One region of the Planococcus sp. TJ-302 genome, then DNA from elsewhere that is predicted to be linked to it. Evidence: riboswitches for the same ligand, from Rfam matches in the RefSeq annotation. Region 1 holds a riboswitch; the other holds the start of a gene.
The links. A riboswitch is a leader RNA that binds a small molecule or an ion and turns the genes downstream of it on or off. The one in region 1 is predicted to bind cobalamin.
Positions count from the first base shown of each region.

Region 2: it holds a riboswitch for cobalamin, as region 1 does, so the genes downstream of both, AC4EHB_RS07630 (ABC transporter substrate-binding protein) here and AC4EHB_RS10120 (acyl-CoA thioesterase) in region 1, are expected to answer to the same signal.

Region 1 covers NZ_JBZDOI010000001.1:2,087,371-2,094,295, reverse strand. Annotated here, with positions in the region: gene AC4EHB_RS10140 (class I SAM-dependent methyltransferase) at 1-314, shown strand, start outside; gene AC4EHB_RS10135 (alpha/beta hydrolase) at 311-1,021, shown strand; gene AC4EHB_RS10130 (GNAT family N-acetyltransferase) at 1,037-1,507, shown strand; gene AC4EHB_RS10125 (GNAT family N-acetyltransferase) at 1,512-1,919, shown strand; cobalamin riboswitch at 2,094-2,274, shown strand; gene AC4EHB_RS10120 (acyl-CoA thioesterase) at 2,431-2,916, shown strand; gene AC4EHB_RS10115 (ribonucleoside-diphosphate reductase subunit alpha) at 2,918-5,203, shown strand; gene AC4EHB_RS10110 (ribonucleotide-diphosphate reductase subunit beta) at 5,216-6,262, shown strand; gene AC4EHB_RS10105 (flavodoxin domain-containing protein) at 6,243-6,698, shown strand.
Region 2 covers NZ_JBZDOI010000001.1:1,557,044-1,563,968, reverse strand. Annotated here, with positions in the region: gene argS (arginine--tRNA ligase) at 1-1,572, shown strand, start outside; cobalamin riboswitch at 1,617-1,804, shown strand; gene AC4EHB_RS07630 (ABC transporter substrate-binding protein) at 2,162-3,130, shown strand; gene AC4EHB_RS07625 (FecCD family ABC transporter permease) at 3,123-4,115, shown strand; gene AC4EHB_RS07620 (adenosylcobinamide amidohydrolase) at 4,117-5,577, shown strand; gene cbiB (adenosylcobinamide-phosphate synthase CbiB) at 5,574-6,527, shown strand; gene cobD (threonine-phosphate decarboxylase CobD) at 6,514-6,925, shown strand, end outside.

The DNA of each region.
Region 1 (6,925 bases):
AGCAGGCATTCGGCCGTGGCCAAGCCTTCGGCCGAACTGATGGAACATTGAAGGAACGATACATAAAAGAACTGAGCGATGCCGGGTTTACGGATATTAAAAGCTACAGTTATGATGCTGCTGAATATTACCAGGAGCCGGAAGACTTGCTGTTTCTGCTGCAGCATACACCGATCATCCCGAATTTCGGGGAAGAGCCGCAAGATCTGGAGAAGTTCAACAAGTTCATCTTACAGAATCAAACTTCAAAAGGCATCTGCACCAATTCCAAGCGTTTTCTGTTAAAGGCGTACAAAAAGGGGCTAGTGGGATGAAAAGAATGATGGCTGGCGAACTTATTTACCATTTAATAGAGCCAACTGAAGAACCGTGGAAGACAGTGATTTTGTTTCACGGCTGGGGCGGAAAGGTCGAGAGCTGCCGGGCCTACGCGGAAACATTATCACGCCAAGGCTTCCGGGTGGTTGTGCCAGAAATCGTCTACAACGATTCCCGAAAACCGGTCAAAAATCCTTTTGAAATGGAAACAGTCCAAACTTATTTCTGGAAAGCAATTTTGGAAAGCATTGAAGAATTCGGCGCGCTTCAGAAAGTCCTCGGTGTGCCCGAAACCGAAATCGTCTTGGTCGGCAACTCGATGGGCGGTTTTATCGCCGCCGGTATTTTTGCGCGCCATCCGCGTGTTGCAGGTTTCGCGAGTATCAATGGATCCGGCGCATTCATACTTACGGAACAGATTTTCCGCGAACGCCAAGGCCGCTCTCCGATGGATCCGGAAATGGCAGCGCTGCTGAAAGGGTTCGATCCCATGGAAGCGCGTCCGGGCCAAGGAGCTGTGCTGCTCATCAATGGAGAACTGGACCGGACAGTGCCGCTTGAAGGACACGCGGCCTATTACCGGTATTTGAAAGAAACGCATGAGCACGAAAATGTGGATAAAAAGATTGTGGAAGGGGCCGGCCACCAGTTTACTCGAGAGATGGAAAAGGACGTAGCCAACTGGCTGGCTGAATTCTGCTAGAGGCGGGGAAGTTAGATGGAATTTACAAAACAGAAAATGGATAAAGCAAGCGCGATGATGATATTGCAGTGGAATTACGAAGAGCCGTATGATTTCTACAATAACGAAACGACAGAAGAATCGCTCAGCGAACTTTTGGACGGTTCATATGAAGCTGTCTTCGCGGACGGAACATTAGTCGGCTTTCTGTGTGCAGGAGGACCCGCTCAAGTTCCGAAAGGCATCGCGGAAAGCGCTTATCCGGAAGGGTTCATCGATATCGGCCTCGGCTTGGATCCCGAACTGACGGGGCAAGGCAATGGGCATCGTTTCTTCGGCTACACGGCATCCGCTATCCAAAGCGAGCATCCGGGGCTTCGCCTGCGGTTGACCGTAGCGGAGTTCAATGCGCGGGCGATTCATCTGTACAAGAAATTTGGCTTCACGGAAGCTCGGAAGTTCAGTACGGATTCCGCTGTCTTCATCACAATGGAACAGCAGGGGTGACCAGATGGAAGACGTGACGGCGTATATGATCCGCGAAGAGGTGGTGCGCTTGCTGTCTTACGCGGCGAGCGCAGAACGGGCTGCGGATGAATACAATCAATACATCGCTTCCCAAACAATGCAGCTTTATGGATTTGCAGACGGCGACAGGGTTGTCGGCTGCGTCGGCATCGCATTTATCCAACCAGGAGAATTAGAAATCAGGCATATCGCTGTTTTGCCGTCCGCCAGAGGCAGAGGCTATGGCAAAGCGATGATCGAAGCAATTCAGGAAAAACTGGATCCCACCTCCATTGTTGCCGAAACCGATTGGGAAGCTGTCGGCTTTTACCACAGCATCGGATTTAGCGTGACAAGCCTCGGAGAAAAGTATCCAGGAGTTGAACGTTTTAGGTGCCGATTGGAAAAATGAACCCGCCAATCTAAACAAGCTTGTGACAGCTTTTTCTTATCAACCATAATGTAACGTGAAGGTTGAGAAGCTTAGAATTCAGCTTTTGAAACAGAGCTTGTAAAAGAGAGGAAAGTGGTTTATAGTGTGAAAATACGATATTTAGTGTATTGTATACATTTAAACACCATATATAGTAACACCAATAATAATGGTGCCTGAAAAGGCTTAATAGGGAATCCGATGAAAAACCGGAGCTGTACCCGCAACTGTAAGTGCTGACGAAAGCTATGGCAATCCACTGTCCAACGGACGGGAAGGACATAGCGGAGGATGACGCACTAGCCAGGAGACCTGCCATTGTTATTAGTTAAGATCTTCTCCGGGAGCTGGGAAGGATAACGAAGAGACTCTGCGCGGTGCAGCCGGCTTTTTCTGCTGTTCCGAAGATTATTCTGCGTTTACAAACCCATCCTCTCCCTGAGAGGATGGGTTTTTTTATTTGGTAAATTGAATTTTGGAGGCATGCCACATGGCGAAACACATTGCAGCAAACATATCGAGGACGATTCAGACCAGACTGGTGCTGCCGCCCGACACAAACCACATGGGTACGATTTTCGGCGGCGCGGTGCTCAGCTATATCGACGAAATCGCGGCGATTGCAGCGATGAGACACAGCGGCAAAGCCGTCGTGACCGCATCTATCGATACCGTCAACTTCCTGTCGTCTGCCCGTGTCGGCGACATCTTGTTGCTTGAAGGCGTCGTCGTATCAACTGGCCGGACATCGATGGAAGTCTATGTCAAAGCCGAATGCCAGAGCGTGGAAAACCGGACGAAAACCTTGACGACAACCGCGATCCTGACAATGGTCGCCGTCGACGAAACCGGCAAGCCGTCGCCGGTCGAAGGTGTCGTGCCGGAAACCGACAGCGAAAAGCAATTGTTCCAGAGCGCCCAAGAACGCAAAGAGCGGCGCATGAAAATCAACGAATTTGCAAAGGAGTTGTGCTGATATGAAAATTGTAGAGGATACAGGATTGGAAGGCGTTTTAGCGGCGCTGGAACGTGCACAGGAGAAGTTCGGGCTGCAGACCGGTGAGCTTGCCGGCAAACTCCCTGCATTGGGCACTGCGAAGGCGAGAAAAGAGCAGGCAATCGGCTATGCATTGGACCGTATCTCAATGGAGGAACCGGATTGGACCTTCGTAGCGGCGCACTTATACCTGAATGACTTATACGAAGCGGCCGCTGCCAGCCGAACCTACGACGCGTCTTCGAAATACGGCGATTTTTATGGCTTGATTCGCCATCTGACGGAAATCGGCATTTATTCCGGCGATTTGCTGGAAAGCTATGCGCAAGAGGAAATCAGCGCGCTCGGCAACGAAATCGATGCGGAGCGGGACCTGCTGTTCACGTATATCGGCTTGTTCCTGCTGGCGGACCGTTATTTGGCGAAGGATTACGAAGGCGCAGTGTTTGAGCTGCCGCAGGAACGTTTTATGGTCATCGCCATGGCGCTGATGCAGAACGAACCGCAAGAAAAACGCCTGGGATTGGTGAAAGAAGCGTATTGGGCGATGAGCAACCTGTATATGACCGTAGCGACACCGACGCTGTCGAATGCCGGCAAGAGCTTTGGCCAGCTGTCGTCGTGCTTTATCGATACGGTCGATGATTCACTCGACGGCATTTACCTGAACAACTGGGACATCGCTCGCCTCAGCAAGGATGGAGGCGGCATCGGCGTTTATTACGGCAAGGTGCGGGCAATGGGGTCCGATATAAAAAAATTCAAAGGCAATTCGTCCGGCGTCATTCCGTGGATCCGGCTCGTCAACGACACCGCAGTAAGCGTCGACCAGCTGGGCCAACGCCAAGGAGCAGTAGCGATTTATCTGGATGTGTTCCACAAAGACATCATGAACGGCTTTTTGGATCTGAAGACGAATAACGGCGACGAGCGCCGGAAAGCGCATGATATTTTCACCGGTGTCGCGATTCCGGATTTGTTCATGGAAAAACTGAAGGAAACCGATGATCAGGGCCGCAGCACCGGCGAATGGCATACGTTCTGCCCGCATCAAGTGAAACAAACGATGGGCTGGCAAGACGAAGCCGGGAATGCGCTCGGGCTGGAAGACTTTTACGACGAGACGGATGTAAAGCATTTCTCCGCGAAATACGAAAAAGCGGCAGCGCATCCGTTATTGCCGCGGAAAACGTACCGGGCAATGGACATCATGGCGCGCATCATGGTGTCTCAGCTTGAAACCGGCACGCCGTATATGTTTTACCGCGACGAAGTCAACCGCCAGAATCCCAATAAGCATTTGCGCGGCAAGGGGCTCACATCGATTTACTGCAGTAATTTGTGCAGCGAAATCACGCAAAACATGTCGGCGACGACGATTACGAAAGAATACACCGATGAAGACGGCAATCTTGTGATGATCCGGAAGCCGGGCGACTTCGTCGTCTGCAATTTGTCGTCGATCAATTTGCCGCGCGCGGTGAAGGCGGAAGTGCTGGAGAGGCTGATTCCGATCCAGATGCGCATGCTCGACAACGTTATCGACTTGAACACAATTTCCGTCGGACAGGCCGAGGCGACGAACAAGAAATATCGCGCGGTAGGAAGCGGAACTTTCGGATGGCATCACCTCTTGGCGCTCGAAGGCATCCACTGGGAAACAGAAGAAGCCGTCGCGTTTGCGGATAAACTATACGAAGAAATCGCCTACCACACCATCCGCTCTTCCATGGAGCTCGCCAAGGAAAAAGGCGCGTACCGCGAATTTAAAGGCTCGGAATGGCAGACGGGGGAGTATTTCGAACGCAAATATTACAGCAGTGACCGGTGGAATCGACTGCAAAGCGACATTACCCAAAATGGCGTCCGCAACGGCTGGATGATGGCGGTTGCGCCGAATTCGTCGACCGCGAAAATCGGCGGCTCGACCGATGGCATCGATCCGCTTTATGCTGTGGAATACGCCGAAGAAAAGAAAAATTTCAAATTCAAAGTGACGGCGCCGGATCTCGACCACCGCACCTACGAGTATTACCGCCGCTCGCGCCACGTGCTCGACCAGAAGTGGAGCATTCGCCAGAACGCCTCCCGCCAACGCCACATCGACCAGTCGATCAGCTTTAATTTCTATGTGCCGCATACGATCAAAGCAAAAGAGCTGCTCGGCCTGCATCTCGAGGCGTGGGAACAAAACTTGAAGACGACGTATTACGTGCGCAGCACATCCCAGGCAGAAATTGAAGAATGTGAAGCTTGCCAAAGCTAAGGAGGAACCGCCATGACGATCCACGCACCGCTGAAAAAAATCAAATTGCTCAATCCCGAGCAGCCCAATAAATCCACCGGCATCCTGAACGGCCAATCGTCCGGCTTGCTCAACTGGAACGACATCGCGTATCCGCAAATGTACGATATGTACCAGACGCTATTGTCGAACTTCTGGAAAGCGCAGGAAATCAATATGCAGGACGACATCAAGCAATGGGATCTGCTCAGTGCGACTGAACAGGATGTCTTCATGCGCATCAATACGCAGCTGGCATCGCTCGACAGCCTGCAGACGCCGACGATGAGCCAGGTCCTCGACTATGTCACGGATTCCAGCTTCAAAGCGATTTTTGCGGTGATTTCCCAGCAGGAAGCGGTCCATAACGAATCGTATTCGTATATATTGAGTTCGCTCGTATCGATCAGCGAACAAAATGCCCGCTTCGACCAGGCGAAAAGCGATCCGATTGTCCGCAAACGCAACGAATTGATTTTGGATGCCTACGAAGCGTTCCGCGAAGACCCGACGCCGCAGAAGCTGTTTCGCCTCAGTGTCAATTCCATCAACTTGGAAGGCATTTATTTCTACGCCGGCTTTGCGTTCTTTTACCATTTGGCGCGCCAGCAGAAAATGCTCAAGACCAGCACAATGATCAGCTATATTCAGCGCGACGAAATGCAGCACGCTTATTTCATCGCACAGTTTATCCGGATTTTATTGACGGAAAACCCGGAACTGAATTCGGACGACAACATTGCCTACGTTTACGAAGCGGTTGGGGAGGCGGTTGAACTTGAAAAGGAATGGGCGCGCTACATCCTGGCCGATATCGAAGGGCTCGACCTTGCCGAATTCGAGGGCTACGTCGAATACTTGGCCAATAAACGCCTGCGCCAACTCGGGCTCGATAACCTCTACGCCGAGCGCGACAATCCGATGCCATGGATTCAAGTGTTCGGGGACGGCATGATGAACGACACGAAATCCGATTTCTTCGAACAAAAATCCCGGACCTACTCGAAAGTGTCGCAGTCGAATGGCTTCGACGAATTATAAACCGAGGATTGCCATCGTCTATGCTTCGGCCACTGGAAACACAAAAGCTGTGGCGGAAATCTTGCAGCAGATTTGTCGTGCAAAGCGCTTGTCCGTAAGCATTTACGCAATAAACGACTTTGCGCTCTCACAACTCTCACGTTACGATGCAGTTATCGTCGGCACTTACACATGGGGCAGCGGCGAGATCCCGAAAGAGCTGCAAGGCCTGTTCACCGCTTTTGAAGAACTCGGCAACAAAAGGCTGGTGACGGCGGTGTTCGGCACAGGCGACAGCTGTTACGCCGAATTCTGCGGCGCGGTGGACCGATTTCGGGATATGCTTTTTGTACATACCGATTTGGCAGCTACGCTAAAAGTGGAGTTGATGCCGCAAGACAAAGACTATGTGCGGTGTGAGAAATTGATAACAAACATTGCAGCCAGAGTGCTTTGACATTTTCTCAGCACAGCATAAGGGGAATAAACAGAGAACCCGCCTCTCTAAAGAAATGCTTAAAAGTGCCTGCTGGTATCCCAAATATGACGATGTTCAAAGAGCTTTAACGAATTATAAAAACAGAAGCATGCATTGCAAAAAGGGTCTTTCATTTGAAAAGCCCTTTTTTTATGGAGATTTCTCCTCAAAAGCATATTGATGAAAGCGCGAAACTGATAAATTGT
Region 2 (6,925 bases), 530 kb from region 1:
GTTTTCCTCGAATCACCAAAAGATAAGGCGAACGGCGACTATGCGACGAATATTGCGATGCAATTGGCGCGCGTCGCTAAAAAAGCGCCGCGCATCATTGCCGAAGCGATTGTCGAAAACGTCGACAAAGAAGCGGCGAACATTGAGAAAATCGAAATCGCTGGCCCTGGATTCATCAACATCACAATCAAAAAAGATTATTTGCAGGACGTTGTAAAATTAGTCCTTGAGCAGAAAGAAGATTACGGGCGCAGCACGTCAGGCGGCGGCGAACGCATTCAAGTGGAATTTGTTTCGGCGAATCCGACAGGCGATCTCCATTTAGGGCACGCACGCGGTTCTTCAGTCGGCGATTCGTTATGCAACGTTTTGGATATGGCCGGCTATGATGTATCACGCGAATATTACATAAACGATGCGGGCAATCAGATAAACAATTTGGCGTGGTCGATTGAAGCGCGTTATTTTGAAGCGCTTGGCCAAGAGTTGAACATGCCGGAAGACGGCTACCGCGGCCAAGATATCAAAGACATTGCGCAAGTATTGGTCAAAGAACATGGCGATAAATTCGTCTCGATGTCGAAAGAAGACCGTTTTGAAGCGTTCCGCCAGCACGGCTTAAAAGTGGAACTTGCGAAACTGCAGAAAGATTTGGCTGATTTCCGCGTCGAGTTCGACGTCTGGTTCTCGGAAACTTCATTGTATGAAAAAGGAGAAATTGAAATCGCTTTGGACAAGCTGCGCGCCAATGGCCACATCTTTGAAGAAGGCGGGGCAACTTGGTTCCGTTCGACAACATTCGGCGATGACAAAGACCGTGTATTGATCAAGAACGACGGCTCGTTCACGTATTTAATGCCGGATGTCGCTTACCACGAGGACAAATTGTCTCGCGGCTTCGACAAGCTTATCAACATCTGGGGAGCGGATCACCATGGCTATATCCCGCGCATGAAAGCGGCGATTGAAGCATTGGGCTACGACCGCGACACGCTTGAAGTCAGCATCATCCAAATGGTGCAGTTGTACAAAGACGGCGAAAAAATGAAGATGAGCAAACGTACAGGCAAAGCGGTTACCATGCGTGAATTGGTGGAATTGGTCGGTTTGGATGCGGTCCGTTATTTCTTCGCGATGCGCTCAGGCGATTCGCATATGGATTTCGACTTGGATCTAGCTGTTTCGCAATCCAATGAAAACCCGGTTTATTATTCACAATACGCGCACGCGCGCATCAACTCGATCCTGCGCCAAGCAGAAGAACAAGGTTTTATCGCATCAACTGACAATTTGAGCCTCTTGTCTTCAGAAAAAGAAATTGATGTTCTGAAGAAAATCGGCGATTTCCCGCAAGTGGTGGCAGATGCAGCAAAACAGCGTTCTCCGCACCGCGTTACAACTTATATCCATGAGCTGGCGGCAAACTTCCACAGCTTCTATAATGCCAATAAAGTCCTTGATGCTTCTGAAGAAGAGATGACGCGTGCAAGATTGGCTCTCATTACGGCAGTGAAAACGACGATTGCCAATGCTTTGAAGCTTGTCGGCGTCTCAGCTCCGGAAAAAATGTAAGCGACACGAAAAAATTTTCGTGTATACTATTGGTGTAAGGCAATCGAATATTCATTCATAAAGGTGCTTATGTCTAAGAACATGAGTTAAAAGGGAAGCCGGTTCGATTCCGGCGCGGTCCCGCCACTGTAAGTGAGAGCAAGCTGCAACAATGCCACTGAAGCCAAGCTTTGGGAAGGCGCAGCAAGCGATGATCACAAGCCAGGAGACCTGCCTTTATGACAACGCCCACATAGCCTGCGAGGACCGGTTGGATGTACATGCTTTTTTATGTCGTCCTTTCAATCCCTCGCAGATTCTGCGGGGGATTTTTTAACGGAAAGCGGATGCGCCGGAGCCTTTCATTGTTGAATAAGCGTTATCGCTTTTCATGGTGTCCAGCTTCAGCGCCTAGTCCCTCGGGGTCTTAAGTCGCCTCGCTTATGCGGCAAAAAACGCCGCTTCGGCGATTCGCCTTAAAACAATATGCTCCTGCAGCACTTCGTGCTTCGTCGCAAAGTTATAGCCCAAATTTCATTTGGCCATAACTTGCCCAACAGGACTGGACAGGCGCATCAACTTTTCGAATTAGAAACGGAGGATTTCACAGATGAAGAAGATTTGGCAATTTGGATTAAGTACAGGGTTGGCGGCATTATTATTAGCAGGCTGCGGCGAAGAAGCAGCACCGGCACAGGAAGAGACTGCGCCGGCAGAAACACCGGCAGCGGGAGAAGCTGAATTCCCGGTGACATTGACGGACGCAGTTGGCGAAGAAGTGGTAATTGAAGAAGAGCCGAAGGCGATCATCTCGATGATTCCTTCAAATACTGAAATTGCATATGAACTTGGGCTTGGCGACAAAATGGTCGGCGTGTCTGATTTTGATAATTATCCGGAAGAAGCTGCAAAAGTTGAGAAAATCGGCGGGCAGGAATTCAATGTCGAAAAAATCATCAGCTTGAATCCGGACGTGGTATTGGCGCATGAGTCAGGAGTCGCGGTAGGCGAAGCGGGGCTTCAACAAGTCCGCGACGCAGGTATTCCAGTTTATGTGGTGCAAGAAGCGGCCAGTTTTGATGAAGTATATGAAACGATTTTGATAATTGGCCAGGCGACAGGCACAACGGAAGAAGCAAAAACACTGGTGTCAGACATGGAAGCACAAGTAGCGGAAGTAAAAGAACAGGCAAGCGCGGTCGAAGAACCGAAATCCGTATTTGTCGAAGTCGGAAGCACACCGGATATCTACACAACGGGCAGCGGTACGTTCATCGACGAAATGCTGACGATCATCAATGCTGAAAACATCGCTGCCGATCAGGAAGGGTGGGTCAGCATGGATCCTGAAGCGATTGTGGATGCGAATCCCGAAGTGATCATCTCAACAGAAGGTGCTTATGTGCCTGATGCTGTAGAAAAAATCAAAGCACGCAGCGGCTTTGCCGAAGTGGCCGCAGTGAAAGAAGATGAAGTGTATAACGTGGATTCAGACCAAGTAACCCGTTCAGGCCCGCGATTGACGGCAGGTTTGATGGAATTGGCAAAAACGGTTTATCCAGAGGTTTTCAGTGAGTAAAAAAATTATTGCCTATTACGTCTCTCTTTTTCTTTTGGGAGGCGCCGTGGTGTTGGGTGTAACGGTCGGGACGGTTTCCATCTCGCCGGTTGTCATTTGGAATCCGGCATCGGATGAAGCAGCAGCCAATATATTATGGAATATTCGCATGCCCCGTGTGGTGCTGGCAGGTCTTGTGGGCGCTGCGTTAGCAATTGCAGGCGCAGCATTCCAAGGGCTTCTCAAAAACCCATTGGCTGATCCTTACACGTTAGGAGTGTCTTCCGGTGCCTCAGTCGGCGCCGTGATGACGCTCTTTTTCGGCATTTCCATCCCTTTTCTCGGTATTTACACATTGCCTGTCATGAGCATGTTAGGAGCGCTAGTGACGATGCTCGCCGTGATGGCGTTTGCGAAGCTGGTGGACAAGGCAATGAAAATGGAAACTGTTATTTTGACCGGCATCATCTTCAGTTCTTTTCTCGGTTCGATCATCTCGCTGATGATCGCCTTGACCGGTGAAGAGCTGCGCCAGATTATCGGCTGGCTCCTTGGCAGTGTTTCGATGCGCGGCTGGCCTTTTGTCCAGATGGCTTTGCCTTTCATCTTAATCGGTTCTTTTATCCTGTGGCTCAACCGCCGGGAGTTAAATGCCATGCTGTTCGGCGAAGAAAGGGCGCAGCATCTAGGAGTAGACGTGAAAAAACGCAAGATGATGATTTTGATCAGCGGTTCGGTGCTGACTGGGGCAGCTGTCGCTGTATCCGGCACCATCGGTTTTGTCGGCCTCGTCGTACCGCATATGGTGCGTCTCGTCTGGGGCTCGGACCATCGCCATGTGCTGCCGCTGTCTTTTATCAATGGAGCAGCGTTGCTCATCGTCTGTGACCTTGTATCGCGGACGATCATTTCCCCTACAGAACTGCCAATTGGCGTAATTACTGCATTTATTGGCGCGCCGGTCTTTGCCTTCATCTTTTTCCGGCAGCGCAAAGGAGGGGCTTAACATGCTGAAAATAACGGAACTTACCGGCGGCTATGGAGATAAGACCATTGTTAAAGGAGTTTCTTTTGAAGTGCCGAAAGGAAAGATGCTGGGTATTTTGGGTCCGAACGGAAGCGGAAAATCCACCATGATGAAATTGATCAGCGGCGTTCTGCCGGCCAAAAGTGGAGCGGTTGAAATTGAAGGGCGTGCTATCAGCGAATTCGGGGCGAAAGAATTGGCGAAGAAAATGGCCGTTCTGCCGCAGCTGCATGCCCACGCATTTGCCCATACTGTCCGGGAAACCGTGTCGCTCGGCAGGTATCCGCATCAAAGCGGCTGGTTTGCATCCTGGTCTCATGAAGACGAAGCGGCGGTTGCGGAGGCGCTGCGATTGATGGATATCCAACATTATGAAAATACACCGATTGACCAGTTGTCCGGCGGAGAACAGCAGCGGGTGTTCGTCGCCCAAGCGCTTGCACAGAATGCCAAAATCCTATTATTGGATGAACCGACCAATCATCTGGATATTAATCATCAGCGGGAATTGCTGGATACGATCAAACGGCAAGCAATTGAAAAAGACTTAACAATAATCTCCATTTTTCACGATATCAACCTCGCTTCCATGTATTGCGATCAATTATTGCTTCTCGACAAGGGGCATGTAATGCGCATCGGTGAGCCCCATGAAGTGGTGCGGGAACAAGACATCGAGAGGGTTTATCAAGCTAGGGTCAGTAACCATCCCCACCCGGAATTGCCAAAACCCCAGATTACACTGCTTCCGGGAGTGGAACGGCCGCGAGCGGCATCGGTTATCCGGGTGAAGGACTTTTCAGTTTCAGCGGACATGGTGCTATACGAAAGCGATGTGCCATTGAAAACCGTATCTTCCGCAGTCATCAACGCAGGAGCAGGCTGGTACCGAACCTTTATTAACCGCCATGTGGACATGGATTACAACATCGATGACAGCTTAAGCGAGATGACCCGCTTTATCGAAGAGCGGGGCTTTAAACCGACCGATACTGTCGGCATGATGACCGCTATAAAGACGGAGCATGTCATCATCAAAGAATTTCCCTCTTCGTTCGGTTCTGTCGTCATTGCGGTGACAGCTGGCGTCGGCAATGCAGTGGATGTATCAAAAGCGATCGAGCGGCCATTGGGAGTCGGAACGATCAACACCTGGATTTTGGTCAATGGTGCTTTGTCGGATGAAGCCTTCATCCAAGCTATGATTACGGCTACTGAAGCAAAAACAAAAGCGCTGCACCAAGAAGGCGTCAAAGATCCGCTGACAGGAACGATTGCGACTGGAACCTCGACAGACAGCTGTCTGGTGGCAGCGACTCAGCAAGGAGCGATCCTTCCTTACGCCGGCCCGATTACAGAGCTTGGCGGGTTGATTGGATCGGGTGTATACCAATGCACGATTGAAGCGATCGCGTTATACAGAAAGGCGAAAATGCAATGATCGGCCATCTTTCCGCGATTGCGCTTGGGATGATGATTGATCGGCTTGTGGGTGATCCTCCAAAGTGGCCGCATCCGGTGCGCTGGATCGGCAAAGGGATAACCCAGTTAGCAAAACGCTGGAACCAGGAGCCTCATGCGTTTCGCAACGGCTTCCTGATGACAGCGGCTGTTGTATCAATCACATTCGGCACCGTCTTTCTGCTTGTGAAAAGCGCTTATGCCTTTCATTGGGCGCTGGGATTTTTAGTAGAAGCCGCTTTGATCGCTTCAGGATTGGCGCAAAAAAGTTTAATGGACGCTGCAGAAGAAGTCTATAAGCCGTTGGTTGAAGAAGATTTGAACCTGGCTAGAGAAAAGCTGTCTTGGATTGTCGGTCGGGATACAGACAAATTGGACGAAAGTGAAATTACGCGGGCAGTGGTCGAAACCGTTTCGGAAAATACAAGCGATGGCGTGACGGCCCCGTTGTTTTGGGCGTTCCTTCTTGGAGCTCCCGGGTTGTGGCTTTACAAAGCGGCCAATACATGTGATTCGATGGTGGGCTATAAAAACCAAGAGTTTGAAAAATTCGGTTTTGCTTCAGCGCGTCTGGACGACCTTTTAAACTTCATCCCGAGCCGGATTACCGGTGGGTTAATCCTGATTTTGACGGAGAATAAAAGAAACCTGTCGCTTCGCCAGCGTTTTGTCGAATGGTGCAGAGACGCCAAAAAGCATCCCAGCCCGAATAGCGGCTGGCTGGAAGCGGCAACAGCGATTCAATTGGGTATTGAGCTGGGCGGCCTCAATACATATAAAGGCATCGTTTCGGAACGGGCTCGCATGGGTGTTCCGTCTTACAGGCTGGAAGCTGCCCATATCCGTGATGCCGTCAGCCATATGCAAACAGCGGCCATTTGGTTTTTTATTCTTTTTGCAATAGGAGGGATCCTCATTGAAATTGCCTGACCATGGAGCAAATCCACACAAGTTATTTGAACAAGCAGGCGTGGAGCAGCCGCATTCGATTTTGGATTTCAGTGAAAATGTCCATCCTTTTGGGCCGCCGGCTTTTGTGGAACAAGCCTGGCCGGGCTTGTTGGAACAGATCCGCCGATACCCGGATCCGGAGGGGGAACCGTTTCGCAGCGCTGCAGCAGCTTACCACGAAATTGAAGCTCACAGCGTGGCAGCAGGAAACGGCGCTGCAGAGATTTTCACCTGGCTTTCGCGTCGCTATCGCGGCAAGCGGGTAATATTGATTGAACCGGCTTTTTCCGAATACCGGAAAACCTTGGAGGCAGAAGGCGCTGAAATAATCACGGTGCAATTAACCGCAGACAATGGCTGGCGCTTGGAGTTGGAAA